DNA from 3 places in the Streptomyces sp. NPDC053427 genome. Region 1 is predicted to be linked to each of the others. Evidence: riboswitches for the same ligand, from Rfam matches in the RefSeq annotation. Region 1 holds a riboswitch; each other region holds the start of a gene.

What was found. Region 1 has a riboswitch for cyclic di-AMP ahead of ACIGWZ_RS36555 (M23 family metallopeptidase). Riboswitches for the same ligand answer to the same signal wherever they lie in the genome.
Region 2: it holds a riboswitch for cyclic di-AMP, as region 1 does, so the genes downstream of both, ACIGWZ_RS13520 (NlpC/P60 family protein) here and ACIGWZ_RS36555 (M23 family metallopeptidase) in region 1, are expected to answer to the same signal.
Region 3: it holds a riboswitch for cyclic di-AMP, as region 1 does, so the genes downstream of both, ACIGWZ_RS38045 (M23 family metallopeptidase) here and ACIGWZ_RS36555 (M23 family metallopeptidase) in region 1, are expected to answer to the same signal.

What each region holds. Positions count from the first base shown of each region.
Region 1 is NZ_JBITYA010000017.1:83,116-87,798, forward strand. It holds gene ACIGWZ_RS36545 (M16 family metallopeptidase) at 1-1,091, shown strand, start outside; gene ACIGWZ_RS36550 (M16 family metallopeptidase) at 1,130-2,497, shown strand; cyclic di-AMP (ydaO/yuaA leader) riboswitch at 2,740-2,896, shown strand; gene ACIGWZ_RS36555 (M23 family metallopeptidase) at 2,909-3,721, shown strand; gene ACIGWZ_RS36560 (GntR family transcriptional regulator) at 3,928-4,617, shown strand.
Region 2 is NZ_JBITYA010000004.1:407,113-411,795, reverse strand. It holds gene ACIGWZ_RS13530 (NlpC/P60 family protein) at 1-325, opposite strand, end outside; gene ACIGWZ_RS13525 (hypothetical protein) at 559-912, shown strand; gene ACIGWZ_RS13520 (NlpC/P60 family protein) at 1,071-2,225, opposite strand; cyclic di-AMP (ydaO/yuaA leader) riboswitch at 2,233-2,417, opposite strand; gene pcrA (DNA helicase PcrA) at 2,768-4,683, shown strand, end outside.
Region 3 is NZ_JBITYA010000019.1:110,280-114,962, reverse strand. It holds gene ACIGWZ_RS38050 (aldo/keto reductase) at 1-907, opposite strand, end outside; gene ACIGWZ_RS38045 (M23 family metallopeptidase) at 1,029-2,195, opposite strand; cyclic di-AMP (ydaO/yuaA leader) riboswitch at 2,207-2,340, opposite strand; gene ACIGWZ_RS38040 (DUF2332 family protein) at 2,800-3,942, shown strand; gene ACIGWZ_RS38035 (PP2C family protein-serine/threonine phosphatase) at 3,944-4,683, opposite strand, start outside.

The DNA.
Region 1 (4,683 bases):
CGCTGAACGGCACCACGAGCTTCGAGCGCACCAACTACTTCGAGACCATGCCCGCCCATGAGCTGGAGCTCGCGCTCTGGCTGGAGGCGGACCGGATGGGCTCGCTGCTGACCGCGCTCGACGACGAGTCCCTGGAGAACCAGCGCGACGTCGTCAAGAACGAGCGCCGCCAGCGTTACGACAACGTCCCCTACGGCACGGCCTTCGAGAAGCTGACGGCCATGGCGTACCCGGAGGGCCACCCGTACCACCACACCCCCATCGGGTCGATGGCCGATCTGGACGCGGCCTCTCTGGAGGACGCGCGGGCGTTCTTCCGCACGTACTACGCGCCCAACAACGCCGTCCTGTCGATCGTCGGGGACATCGACCCCGAGCAGACGCTGGCCTGGGTGGAGAAGTACTTCGGTTCCATCCCCGCGCACAACGGCAAGCAGCCGCCGCGCGACGGTTCGCTGCCCGAGGTCATCGGCGGCGAGCTGCGCGAGGTCGTCGAGGAGGAAGTGCCTTCCCGTGCCCTCATGGCGGCCTACCGGCTGCCGCACGACGGCACCCGTGAGGCGGACGCCGCGGACCTCGCGCTGACCGTCCTGGGCGGCGGCGAGTCCTCCCGGCTCTACAACCGCCTGGTGCGCCGCGACCGCACCGCCGTGGCCGCCGGTTTCGGCCTGCTGCGGCTGGCCGGGGCGCCCTCGCTGGGCTGGCTGGACGTGAAGACGTCCGCCGGCGTGGAGGTACCCGCCATCGAGAGCGCCGTCGACGAGGAGCTGGCCCGCTTCGCCGCCGAGGGGCCGACCCCGGAGGAGATGGAGCGCGCGCAGGCCCAGTTGGAGCGCGAATGGCTGGACCGCCTGGCCACGGTCAGCGGCCGCGCCGACGAACTGTGCCGCTTCGCCGTGCTGTTCGGTGACCCGCAGCTTGCGCTGAGTGCCGTCCAGCGCGTCCTGGACATCACTCCCGAGGAGGTGCAGGCGGTCGCCGAGGCCCGGCTGCGCCCCGACAACCGCGCGGTGCTCGTGTACGAGCCCACCGAGCCGACCGCCCCGGCCGACCCGGCCGCCGACACCGAGAAGGAGGAGGAGGACCGGTGAGCGACTCCACCACCCGCGCAGATTCCGCCGCGACCGCCATGGACTTCCACCCCCAGCCCAAGGGCGGCGCGCCCAAGCCCTGGGCCTTCCCGGCCCCCGAGCGCTCCCAACTCGCCAACGGGCTCACCCTCCTGACCAGCCACCGTCCCGGCCAGCAGGTCGTCGCCGTCGAGATCAACCTCGTCGCCCCTCTGGAGGCCGAGCCGGAGGGCCTGGACGGCGTCGCCACGATCATGGCGCGCGCCCTGTCCGAGGGCACCGACAAGCACGACGCCGAGGAGTTCGCCGCCGAGCTGGAGCGCTGCGGCGCCACCCTGGATGCGCACGCCGACCACCCCGGCCTGCGGGTCTCCCTCGAGGTGCCGGTGTCGCGGCTGCCCCGCGCGCTCGGTCTGCTCGCCGACGCGCTGCGCGCCCCCGCCTTCCCTGACAGCGAGATCGAGCGGCTGGTACGCAACCGCCTCGACGAGATCCCGCACGAGCTCGCCAACCCGGCGCGACGGGCCGCGATGGCGCTGTCCAAGGAGCTGTTCCCGGCCACTTCCCGGATGTCGCGGCCCCGCCAGGGCACCGAGGAGACCGTCGAGCGCATCGATGCCGCGGCGGTCCGCGCCTTCTACGACGCCCACGTACGGCCCGCCACGGGCACCGCCGTCATCGTCGGCGACCTCACCGGCGTCGACCTCCAGGCGGCGCTCGCCGACACCCTGAGCGCTTGGAGCGGCTCCACCGCCGAGCCGCTGAAGCCCTCGGCGATCACCGCCGACGACACCGGCCGCGTGGTCATCGTCGACCGCCCCGGAGCCGTCCAGACGCAGCTGCTGATCGGCCGCATCGGCGCCGACCGGCACGATCGGGTCTGGCCCGCGCAGGTGCTCGGCACGTACTGCCTGGGCGGCACGCTCACCTCCCGGCTGGACCGGGTGCTGCGCGAGGAGAAGGGCTACACCTACGGGGTGCGCGCCTTCGGCCAGGTACTGCGCTCGTCGGCGGACGGCAGCGGCGCCGCCATGCTCGCCATCAGCGGGTCGGTGGACACCGCCTCCACGGGGCCGGCCCTCGAGGACCTCTGGCAGGTGCTGCGCACCCTTGCGGCAGAGGGGCTGACGGACGCCGAGCGGGATGTTGCCGTGCAGAACCTCGTCGGCGTCGCGCCGCTGAAGTACGAGACCGCAGCGGCCGTCGCCGGCACGCTCGCCGACCAGGTGGAGCAGCACCTCCCGGACGACTTCCAGGCGCAGCTGTACGCCCGGCTCGCCGAGACCGGGACGGTCGAGGCGACCGCGGCCGCCGTCAGCGCCTTCCCCGTGGACCGCCTGGTGACGGTCCTGGTGGGTGACGCCGCGCAGATCACGGAGCCCGTCAGGGAACTGGGCATCGGCACGGTGACGGTCGTCGGCGGCTGACCCCCGCCGGCTGACTGCCGGTCAGGTACCGGCTGGGGAATCCGGCCGGCCGTGAAGCGACAGAGCGGCTCCCGTGGTGCACGTCCACCACGGGAGCCGCCGTATGTCCGGATTGTTGCGGCTGGTTGCCCGGTGTCCTTGTGGCGTACGGCACAAAGCGCCGGTTCTGTTTGCCGATTGAAAGATGTCCCGATTAGCGTCGGTCCGACTGTTCGTCACAGGTCCGCCACAACAGTGGCACCGGACAGTCATCGCCGAGTCCCCGTACGGCGCGAGCCAGGGGAGCCGGGGACCCACACGTCCCCTGGGGTGAATCGGGTCCCTCTCCGGAGGAGCCCGTAGGAGACCTTCCTGCTCCGAACCCGTCAGCTAACCCGGTAGGCGAGAAGGAAGGAAAGGACAAGCCACCAGATGGCGTTCACCCGTGCCACCGGGAAGCATCGTCGTGCCAGCCGCACGGCTCGTACGACCCGCAAGTTCGCCGGCATCGCCACCCTCGCGGCCTCCGGCGTCGTCGCCTCCGTCGCCTCGCCGGCGCTGGCCGCCACCGGCGAGACGCACGCCGAGGACACCGGCCTGCGGCAGGCCGTCGTGATGGGCGACGAGCTCGCCAGCCGCGTCGAGGCCCAGGCCGACGCGCAGCAGACGGCCGCCGAGGCCGCCGCGGTGCAGGCGAGGGCCGCGGCCGTGGCGAAGAAGGCGGCCGACGAGGCCCAGCGGCTCGCCGAGGCCGCCAAGAAGAAGGCAGAGGCGAAGGCCAAGGAGGAGCGGGAGGCCAAGGAGCGCGCGGCCCGCGACGCGGAGCGCAAGCGGCTCAACGCCTTCGTCGCCCCGATAGCCGGCTCCTACGTCTCCACCGGCTACAAGGCCTCCAGCGGCCTGTGGTCCTCCGGCAGCCACACCGGCATCGACTTCCACGCCGCCACCGGCACCTCCGTCCACACCGTCGGCTCGGGCACCGTCGTCGAGGCCGGCTGGGGCGGCTCGTACGGCAACAACATCGTGATCAAGATGCACGACGGCACGTACACCCAGTACGGCCACCTGTCGTCCATCGGGGTGTCGGTCGGTCAGACCGTCACTCCCGGCCAGCAGATAGGCCTCTCGGGTGCCACCGGCAACGTCACCGGTCCGCACCTCCACTTCGAGGCCCGCACCGGCCCCGACTACGGTTCGGACATCGACCCGATCGCGTACCTGCGCGCGCACGGCGTCGGCGTCTGACGCCCCACGCGTCCTGGTGGAGCCCCGGCCGACGGCCGGGGCTTCCGCGTATCCGGTGCGCGGCAGGCGCCGGCCGTCCCGCCCCGTGGCCAAAAAATATCCCTGAATTCCCGGAGCCCGTCGGAAATCTCGTCCCGGTCGAATAGAGTCACGGAAAACCCGCCGATCGGCGGAGTTTCCCGGGGATTACGGCGGAGGCACGGACGATGCGAGGCCATCTTTCCGCGCATGCGGTGTGCACGGCGATTCGCGACGACATTGTCTCCGGTGCGCTTGCGCCGGGGAGCCGGCTGATCGAGGAAATTCTCGCGGCCCGCTACGGCGTCTCCAGAGTCCCGGTCCGCGAGGCGCTGCGTACCCTGCAGTCCGAGGGCTTCGTCACCACCCGCCACCATGCGGGCGCCTGCGTCGCCGAGCCCACCGAGCAGGAAGCGGCCGATCTCCTGGACATCCGCGCCCTGTTGGAGCCGCTGGGCGCCGCCCGTGCCGCCGTCCGCCGCAGCCCCGCCCACCTGAAGGTGCTACGCGGTCTCGTACGGCTCGGCCGCGAGCGGGCCCGGCACGGTCACCCCGCGGACGTGCGCCAACTGGACGGCTGGTTCCACGAGACGCTCGCCCAGGCGGCCGGCAGCGCCAGCCTGACGGCGCTGCTCACCCAGCTGCGGCGCAAGATCGAGTGGATGTACACGGTGGAACTTCCCGCGCGGGCCGTCGACTCGTGGGACGAGCACGGTGCGGTGCTGGACGCGGTGGCCAAAGGGGATGCGGAGCGGGCCCGCGCCCTGATGGCGGCTCATGTCGAACGCTCCCTCCCGGTGTACCGGTTGCGCCGCCCCGCCGCACCCGCGGTGAGGGACGCGAAACGACCCGTCAACACGGCGCGTGCCCGCAATTAACATCCGGGCCGTATACAAAGGGGTAGGGAATTCCCGCCGGGGCGGGTGAGGGTGCCTGCCGTTCGC
Region 2 (4,683 bases), on a different contig from region 1:
CGTTGAGTTTCTGGGTCCGGCGGGCGGCCTCGTCCTGGAGCCGGCTCAGCTCCGCGCGTGCGGTATCGGCCTGTTCCTTGGCGCCGTTGTAGTGCTGCGTCGCCACCTCTGCCTCCTGGTACAGCGCGTCGACCTGGCCCTTGACCTGGGCGGGGGTGGGACGGGGAGCGGCCTGGCCGGTGCCGTTGAAGGCGGTGGCGCCGACGGCGCCGACGAGGGCCAGGATGGTGGCGGCCCTACGGGCGGTGCGGCTGCCACCCAGCGGTGCCAACGTCGCCGGCGGGTGCTGCTCGGTCTTGCGGTGCGACGCCACGGTGGCCGTCACTTCCTTCCGTACGGGCCGCGCTTGCGTCGGCCGCCTGGAGTGAGGACGCTAAACCTGCACGTCACGGCGTTGCGCCCAGTTGGCCGGAATTGGCGGCTTTCGACCGCGAGTGAGGGGCGGGTGAGCGAGTCCCCGCCGCGTAAGGGGCCGGGAGCGGCCTGCCGTGATCGAAGCGGCGATTACGGGCGCCCTGCCTGAAGGCGCGTGCTATGCGACGGATACGATCCCGCACTATGGACGTAGTAACCAATATCTTCGTCGGCCTGCACATCATCGGTATCGCCTCCCTCCTGGGCGGCTTTCTGACCCAGATGAAGGCGATGAGCGCGGGGACCGCCCGCTTTGTGCCGGCCATGCTGCACGGCGCGCTGACGATGCTGGTCACCGGCATCGTGCTGGTCGGGCTGAACCAGGCCCAGGACCACACCGTCAACAACATCAAGATCGGCATCAAGATGGCCGTCCTGGTGGTGATCCTGGCGCTGGTCTACGTCAAGCGGGACGAGGAGAAGGTCGCCAAGCCGCTGTTCGGCGCCGTCGGCGGGCTCACGGTGGCCAACATCTTCATCGCGGTGCTCTGGACCTGAGGTCCGGCACCCGTACATACGGCTCACCGCGCGGTCGTCCCTCGAGAGGACGACCGCGCGGTGGCGTGTGGGGGGTGGTTCGGGGGGCAGCCGTTCCGGTAGGGGCCCGCGAGACCCTTGGTGGCGGCCCGTAAGGGAAGCGGTTCAGGCCCGTCGGTTCAGGCCGGCCGGACGCTCCCGTAGATGGGCATGTAATAGATCGACTCCACCCGGACGTTGGCGCCCGGGTGCGGCGCGTGGATCATCTTGCCGTCGCCTATGTACATGCCTACGTGACTTATGTCGTCGTAGAAGAACACCAGGTCACCGGGCTTGAGGTCGCCGGTCGCGATCCGCTGTCCGACCTTGACCTGGTCCCATGTCGTCCGCGGCAGATCGACCCCGGCCGCCTTCCACGCCGCCTGCGTCAGGCCCGAGCAGTCGTAGGAATTCGGGCCGGTCGCGCCCCAGACGTACGGCTTGCCCATCTGGGAGCGGGCAAAGGCGAGCGCCTTTTCGGCCTTGGTGGAGTACGAGCCGCCGTCGGTCGACCCGCCACCGGTGGAGCCGCCACCGGTCTGGCCGCCCGTCGAGCCGCCGTCGTTCTGGTGCTGTTGGCGCTCCTTCTCGGCCTGCTGCCGCGCCAGCTCCTCGGCCCGGCGCTTGGCGGCCGCCTCCTTCCTGCGCTCCAGCTCCGCCAGCCGCGCCTTCTCCTGGGCGGTCAGCCGGGACAGCAGCTGCCGGGCCTCGGCCAGCTTGTCCTGGACGGACCGCTTGGATTCCTTCAGCGAGGCCTGCGACGCCTGGAGCCGGTCCAGGCTCTCGGTCGCCTTGGCCCGCTGCCGGGCGGCGGCCGCCTGCTCCTCCTGGTAGTCGGTGACCGCCTGCTTCTGCCGGCCGGTCAGCCGCTCCATCAGGTGCGTACGGTCGAAGAAGTCCTGCGGGTCCTTGGCGAGCATCAGCTGCGTCGTGGGGTTCATCCCGCCGGTGCGGTACTGCGCGGAGGCGAAGGTGCCCAGCTCGCGCCGGGACTCGTTCATCTTTTCCGCGCGCTTGGCGGCGGCGTCGAGCAGATGATTGACCGTGGCGCGCTGCCGCTCGGCGCCCTCCTTGGCGGCGTTGTACTTCTGGGTGGCCACCTCGGCCTGGTGGTAGAGCCCGTCGACCTTCTGCTTGACCTCTTCGATGGTGGGCTTGGGTGCCCTGGGGGCGGCCTCGGCGGACTGCGAGAGCAGGGTGACCGAGGCGAGGGCGGCGGTGGTGAGCCCGGCCGCCGTGCGGCGGCTCCCGGGCGAGGTGAGAACGCGGGTGCGCGGCTTGCGATGCGACGCCAAGGCCGGCGACTCCTTCCGTGGACCGCCTACCGGGTTAGCTGTCGGGTTCGGGCGGTGTCGCTGACGGAAGGCTTGCCCTACGGTCGATACGTCCGCCGCTGGCGGCCGCACCGGCCGATTCACCCCGGTGGTGCTGGTGGGTCCCCGGCTCCGGGTGCCTGGGGGCAGGGCCGGACTCGGCGGAGGCGGCCCGTGCAGACACTGTCGTCCGCGGGGATGCGGGCAGCCCGAGCAGGCACGGTAGCCAACTGGTGTGGCTCCTGTGAAGGCTGATGTTCGATATGCCCGAAACCTTTTCGTGATCTGATTGCGATCCCATGGTTGCGAGCCCGCCGATGGGAGCCGCCGATGCGAGCTACCGATGCGATCCAGGGACGCGGCCCAGGGAAGCGATCCAGGGACGGGGTCCAGGGACGGGGTCAGAGAGGTGGCCCAAAGGTGCACCCCAAAGGCGCGCCCAAAGGACGCGGGCCGGCGTCCGTGGGCCGGATCTGTGGAGGCGGCGGCGGGCTGTCGGTGCGGCGGCCTAGACTCGGTGGGCGATGAGCAGCCTCTTTGACGACAGCTTCCTGGCGGACCTCGGCCCCAAGGGCGAGGACGAACACCCTCCGCCCCCCGAGGACGAGCACGGCCCGGCCCCGGAGGAGATCCCTGCCGACCTCTTCGGCGGCAGATTCGACGCGCCGGTGCACCAGGAGGCGTACTACCGCGACGGCGCCGCCCGCCCCGTGGTGGACGCGGCCGCGCTGCTCGAAGGCCTCAACGACGAGCAGAAGGCCGCCGTGGTCCACCACGGCAGCCCGCTGCTGATCGTCGCCGGCGCCGGTTCCGGCAAGACCCGGGTGCTCACCCACCGCATCGCGCATCTGCTCGCCGAGCGCCATGTCCACCCCGGCCAGATCCTCGCGATCACGTTCACGAACAAGGCCGCGGGCGAGATGAAGGAGCGCGTGGAGGACCTGGTCGGCCCGCGCGCCAACGCCATGTGGGTCTCCACCTTCCACAGCGCCTGCGTCCGCATCCTGCGCCGGGAGAGCAAGAAGCTCGGCTTCACCTCGTCCTTCTCGATCTACGACGCCGCCGACTCCAAGCGCCTGATGGCCCTGGTCTGCCGCGATCTGGATCTGGACCCCAAGCGCTTCCCGCCCAAGTCCTTCAGCGCCAAGATCTCCAACCTCAAGAACGAGCTCATCGACGAGGAGACCTTCGCCGGGACGGCCGCCGACGGGTTCGAGAAGACGCTGGCCGAGGCGTATGCGATGTACCAGTCGCGGCTGCGCGAGGCCAACGCCCTGGACTTCGACGACATCATCATGACGACGGTCAACCTGCTCCAGGCCTTCCCGGATGTCGCGGAGCACTACCGCCGCCGCTTCCGTCATGTCCTCGTCGACGAGTACCAGGACACCAACCACGCCCAGTACACCCTCGTCCGCGAGCTGGTCGGCCCCGGCACCGACGAGATGCCCGCCGCCGAGCTGTGCGTCGTCGGTGACGCCGACCAGTCGATCTACGCCTTCCGCGGCGCCACGATCCGCAACATCCTCCAGTTCGAGGAGGACTACCCGGACGCGACCACGATCCTGCTGGAGCAGAACTACCGCTCGTCGCAGACGATCCTGTCGGCCGCCAACGCCGTCATCGAGCGCAACGAGAACCGTCGCCCCAAGAACCTCTGGACGGACGCCGGCGCCGGCCCCAAGATCACCGGCTATGTCGCGGACACCGAGCACGACGAGGCGCAGTTCGTCGCCGACGAGATCGACCGGCTGACGGACGCGGGCGACGCCAAGGCCGGCGATGTCGCCGTCTTCTACCGCACCAACGCCCAGTCCCGTGTCTTCGAAGAGATCTTCATCCGGGTCGGGCTGCCCTACAAGGTCGTCGGCGGGGTGCGCTTCTACGAGCGCAAGGAGGTCCGCGACGTCCTCGCGTATCTGCGGGTGCTCGCCAACCCCGAGGACACCGTCCCGCTCCGCCGCATCCTGAACGTCCCCAAGCGCGGCATCGGCGAACGCGCCGAGGCCATGATCGACGCCCTGTCCTCCCGCGAGAAGATCACCTTCCCGCAGGCGCTGCGCCGCGTCGACGAGGCGTACGGCATGGCCGCCCGCTCCACCAACGCCGTCAAGCGCTTCAACGTCCTCATGGAGGAGCTGCGCACGATCGTGGAGTCCGGCGCCGGGCCCGCCACGGTCCTGGAGGCCGTCCTGGAGCGTACGGGCTATCTCGCCGAGCTCCAGTCCTCCACCGACCCCCAGGACGAGACCCGGATCGAGAACCTCCAGGAACTCGCCTCGGTGGCCCTGGAGTTCGAGCAGGAACGGGGTGAGGACAACCCCGGCACGCTCTCCGACTTCCTGGAGCAGGTCGCGCTGGTCGCCGACTCCGACCAGATCCCCGACGAGGACGAGGACGGCAGCGGCGTCATCACGCTCATGACCCTGCACACCGCCAA
Region 3 (4,683 bases), on a different contig from region 1:
TGAGAGTCAGCTCGCCAACCGCCAGCAACGCCGGAAGCTGGGCCACCGTGCGGGCGCTGGCGATCGGGGCGGCGACCGTGGGCTGGGCGGCGAGCCAGGCGAGGGCGACGGTGGCGACTTCGGCTCGGTGGGCGGCGGCGACGGTGTCGAGGGCCGCCAGGACGCGCAGGCCGCGGTCGGTGGACAGGTGCTGCGCGGCGCCTTCGGAGCGGGCGCTGTCGACGGTGTTGCCCGGGCGGTACTTGCCGGTCAGGAAGCCGGAGGCGAGGGCGAAGTACGGGACCGCGGCCAGGCCGTGGCGGGCGGCCACGTCGGCGAGTTCGCCCTCGTAGGTGTCGCGGGAGACCAGGTTGTAGTGGGGCTGGAGGGCCACGTAACGGGCCACGCCCTCGCGGGCGGAGAAGGCCAGGGACTCCTCCAGCCGCTTCGCCGAGATGTTGGAGGCGGCGATCTCGCGGACCTTGCCGGCCCGGACGAGGTCGTCGAGGGTGGTGAGGAATTCCCCGACCTCGACGGACTCGTCGTCGAAGTGGGTGTAGTAGAGGTCGATGTAGTCGGTACGCAGGCGGGTGAGGGATGCGTCGACCGCGGCCTTGATGGTGGCGGCGGACAGCCCCTTGAGGTGAGGGTTCGAGGGCGCGCCCACCTTCGTGGCGATGATGACGTCGGAGCGATTGCCGCGGGAGGCCAGCCAGTTGCCGATGACGGTCTCCGACTCACCGCCGTTGTTCCCGGGGGCCCAGGCCGAGTAGACGTCGGCGGTGTCGATGAAGTTGCCCCCGCCGGCGACGTACGCGTCGAGTACGGCGAAGGACTCGGCCTCGTCCGCCGTCCAGCCGAAGACATTGCCGCCGAGGGACAGGGACGAGACGGAGAGCGAGCCGAGGGGTTTGCGTATCGCAGTCATGCGATTCTGCAACGTTGGGGAGCGGGGGGTTATTCCCGGGCGGGGGCTATTCCCGGGCGGCCGCTCCCCCTTCCAAGGGAGCCGGCCCCACCCAGGGACGCCGGCCCCTCCCCCCGGTACGTCAGACGTTCACCCCGTGGTCCCGCAGCCACGGCATCGGGTCGATCGGGTCGCCGGCTCCCGGGCGGACCTCCAGGTGGAGGTGCGGGCCGGTGACGTTGCCGGTGGCGCCGACGCGGGCGATGACATCGCCGGTGTTGACCTTGCCGGAGGTCTTCACCATGGAGGACAGGTGGCAGAACCAGAGCTCGGTGCCGTCGTCGAGGGTGAGGACGAGGCGGTAGCCGTACGAACCGGCCCAGCCCGCCTGGGTGATGGTGCCGGAGTGAACTGCCTTGACGGGAGTGCCGGTCGGTGCGGCGAAGTCCTGTCCGGTGTGGTCCGCGGCCCAGCGGTCGCCGGCCTGGCCGAAGCTGGCGGTGAGGGTGAAGGAGGTCACCGGGGTGATGAAGCTCTTGGCCAGTTCGGCGAGGCGTTCGGCCTCCGCCTTTCTGCGGGCCGCCTCCGCCGCCTCGCGCTTGGCCTTGAGCTCCGCCGCCTGCTTGGCGGCCGCGGCCTTCTCGGCCGCCTCGTGGTGCGCGGCGGCGGCCTTCGCGGCCTGATCGACGGCGGCCGATTCGGCGGCGTCGCGGGCCTCCTGCTCGGCGGCGCCCTGCTGCGCGTCGGCCTGCTGGAGGATGCGGTGGCGCAGCGCCTCGCCGGCGCCGGTGCCCTGGGCCGCCTCGTGCCGGGTCAGGCCCGCCTGGGTGAGAGGGCCGGCGGCGGGCGCGGAGTCGGCGTCCGCGGCGGAGTGCGACGGCCCGGAGTCGGATATGAGGCCGCCGATGCCGGGGAGGGACTCGGCGTCCGGCAGATTCTCGGCGATGTCGTGGGCCATGCCGCCGATGTCGGGCATCGAGATCGGGACCGGCGGGCGGCCCTCGGCCGTGGCCATGCCGCCCGCGCCGACCGCCGCGATGACGCCGACGCCCAGGACCGTACCGCTGCGCGCGAGTCCGCTGCCGCGCTGCTTGGCCACCCGGTGCTTGCCGCGGACGGAGCGGACGGACTCCTCGGTGGGGTTCCACTCCTCCCACGGTCCCTCGCCGTCACGCGCGCCGTCGCGTTCGCGGTCGCCGCCCTGGTAGACGACACCGGAGCCGTCGAAACGGCCTTCGTCGTCGAACGGATCCCGGTGATCGAGGTCGCCGGCGGACGGAGCCTCGGGGGCAGGCCTGTTGGACGCCACGGGGGCGCACTCCTTTCCTTCCTTCACGCCTACCGGGTTAGCTGACGGGTTCGGAGCAGGAAGGTCTCCTACGGGCGCCTCTGGTGGGAGGCGTCCGATTCACCCCAAGGTGGTGGTTCCCCGGTTCCCTCGGTGCAGTTCATGCATGCCGTGCGGATGGTGCAGACGGTGCACAGGTGCGAATCGCGCGGAGCCAGCGGTCATGTGGGGCGGTGCCGGTCGGCGCTGTTCAGTGCCCACTGGCGCCCGTCGTGCACATGCGCTCGGTCCGTACGGGTGGTCCTGCGTGCCGTGATGACGTGCGTGACGTGCATGGCGTGCGCTTGCGGGATTCGGCGTCGGCGCGCGGTGCCGCCTCTTGCGACGGCTGGGACGACCGCGCTCCGTTATCGGACAGTAATAGAGACCACGGTCGTTTTCCAAGCCTTCCGGGGAATCCGTATGCGCTCCGGATGAGCTTTGGCGTGGACTTTTTCGCCCACGGCGGGAACAAAGCGGGCGACTTGACCGGGATTCAGTAAACGATCTTCCGGTGATTGTGCGTCAGTTGTTATGCGGAGGGGTGCCCGCCCATTACGGAGCGTGAGAGCAGTAACGTCGGATCATGGTCGTCAACGTGGTCAACGTCGTGAACAGCGCGCAGACAGTGGCGGATCGGTACCGGGAGTTCTCCTGGAACCAGGCGCGGGGACGGTCCGACGCCCACGCGGAGTTGACCGCCCGGATCAGCCACGACGCGGAGTTCTGCGACCTGTTGTCGGGATCGCTGCCGGCCGGGAACGCCCAGCGGCCCACCCTCCTCCTGGCCGCCGTCCGCTACCTCGACGGGCCGCACGCCGAGCTGGGACCGCGCGACGAGACGGCGTACGGACGCTGGCGCGAGTGGACCGTCCGGCACTGGGACGAGGTCCGTGCCGTCATCATGGGGCGCGCCGAGCGGACCAGTGACCCGGCGCACTGCGCCACGCTGCTGCCGCTCCTCGCCCGCCTGCCGCAGCCGCTGGCGCTGCTGGAGGTCGGGGCGGGGGCGGGACTGTGCCTGCAGCCCGATCGGTACCGGTACCGCTACGAGGGGGACGGCGCGGGCCACGGGACGGAATGCGGGGCGCCCGGGAGCCCGGTGACGTTCGTGTGCCGGACGAGCGGCGCCGGTCACGGCTCCGTCCCCGCCGCGCCGCAGGCCCCCACCCGCCTCCCCGACATCGCCTGGCGCGCCGGCATCGACCCCGACCCGCTCGACCCGGTCGCCGACCGCGACGACCTCCGCTGGCTCCAGTCCCTGCTCTGGCCCGGGGACGGGTACGGGGGCCACAGCGCCCACGGCTTCCACGGCCGGAACCGCGCCGACCGGCTCGCGGCCGCCGTGGAAGCCGTACGCCCCGCGCCCCGCCCCCGGATCGTGCGCGGCGATCCCCTCGACGCGCTGCCCGCGCTGGCCGCCGAGGCCCCGCCCGAGGCGACGCTGGTCATCTTCCACACGGCCGCCCTGGCCTCCCTCCCGCTCGCCCGCCGCGAGGAGTTCGCCGCTCTCGTACGGTCGCTGCTCGCCGAGCGGGACGGCCCCGGCCACTGGGTCTCCCACGAGCACCACACCGTCCTGCCCTGGATCACCGCCCCGGCCCACCGGGCCCTGCGCCCCGAGGACGCCCGGCTGCTGACCCTCGCGCTGGACGAGCGCCCGGTCGCCCTCACCGGCCCGGACGGCGAGAGCCTGCACTGGCTCCCCGAGGTCGCGCCGGCCGGATGAACTACTCCCCCAGCGGCCGCTGCACCGCCAGCAGCGCCATGTCGTCCGCCTGCGCCCCGCCCGTATGCCGGGCGACGTCCGCGGCCAGGGTGTCCAGGAGGGCGTCCGGCCCGGGGAAGTGGCGGCCGCGCAGCCGGTCGGGCGCGTCGTAGAAGCAGCCGGTCCGGTCCCTGGCCTCGGTCACACCGTCCGTGAACAGCAGCAGCAGCGAACCGGCCGGGAAGAACGTCTCGTCCACCCGGTCCGGCCACCCGGCGACGTCGCTCATCCCCAGCGGCAGCGCGGGCGAGGCGGGGGGCAGTTCGCACAGCCCGCCGTCGGGGGAGAGCAGCAGCGGGGCCGGATGGCCGCGGTTGAGGAGGCGCAGGACGGAGCGGGTGCCGGACGGGATCTCCACCAGAACGGCCGTGGTGAACCCCTCGAACTGGTCCAGCCCCGCGCGCCGCCCGCCCTCCCGTTGCAGCGCCCGCTCCAGCCGGCCCGCCACCGCCTCCAAGGTGGCCTCCTGTTCGGCCGCCTCCCGGAAGGCTCCGATGACGATCACCGCGGCCTCCACCGCCTCCAGCCCCTTGCCCCGGACATCGCCGACGATCAGCCGTACGCCGTGCGGGGTCTCCTGCACCGCATAGAGATCGCCGCCGATGCGCGCGTCGGCCTGCGCGGCCACATAGCGCGCGGCGACCGCGAACCCGCCGATCCGGTCGGGCGGGGTGGGCAGCAGGGCCCGCTGGGCGGCCTCGG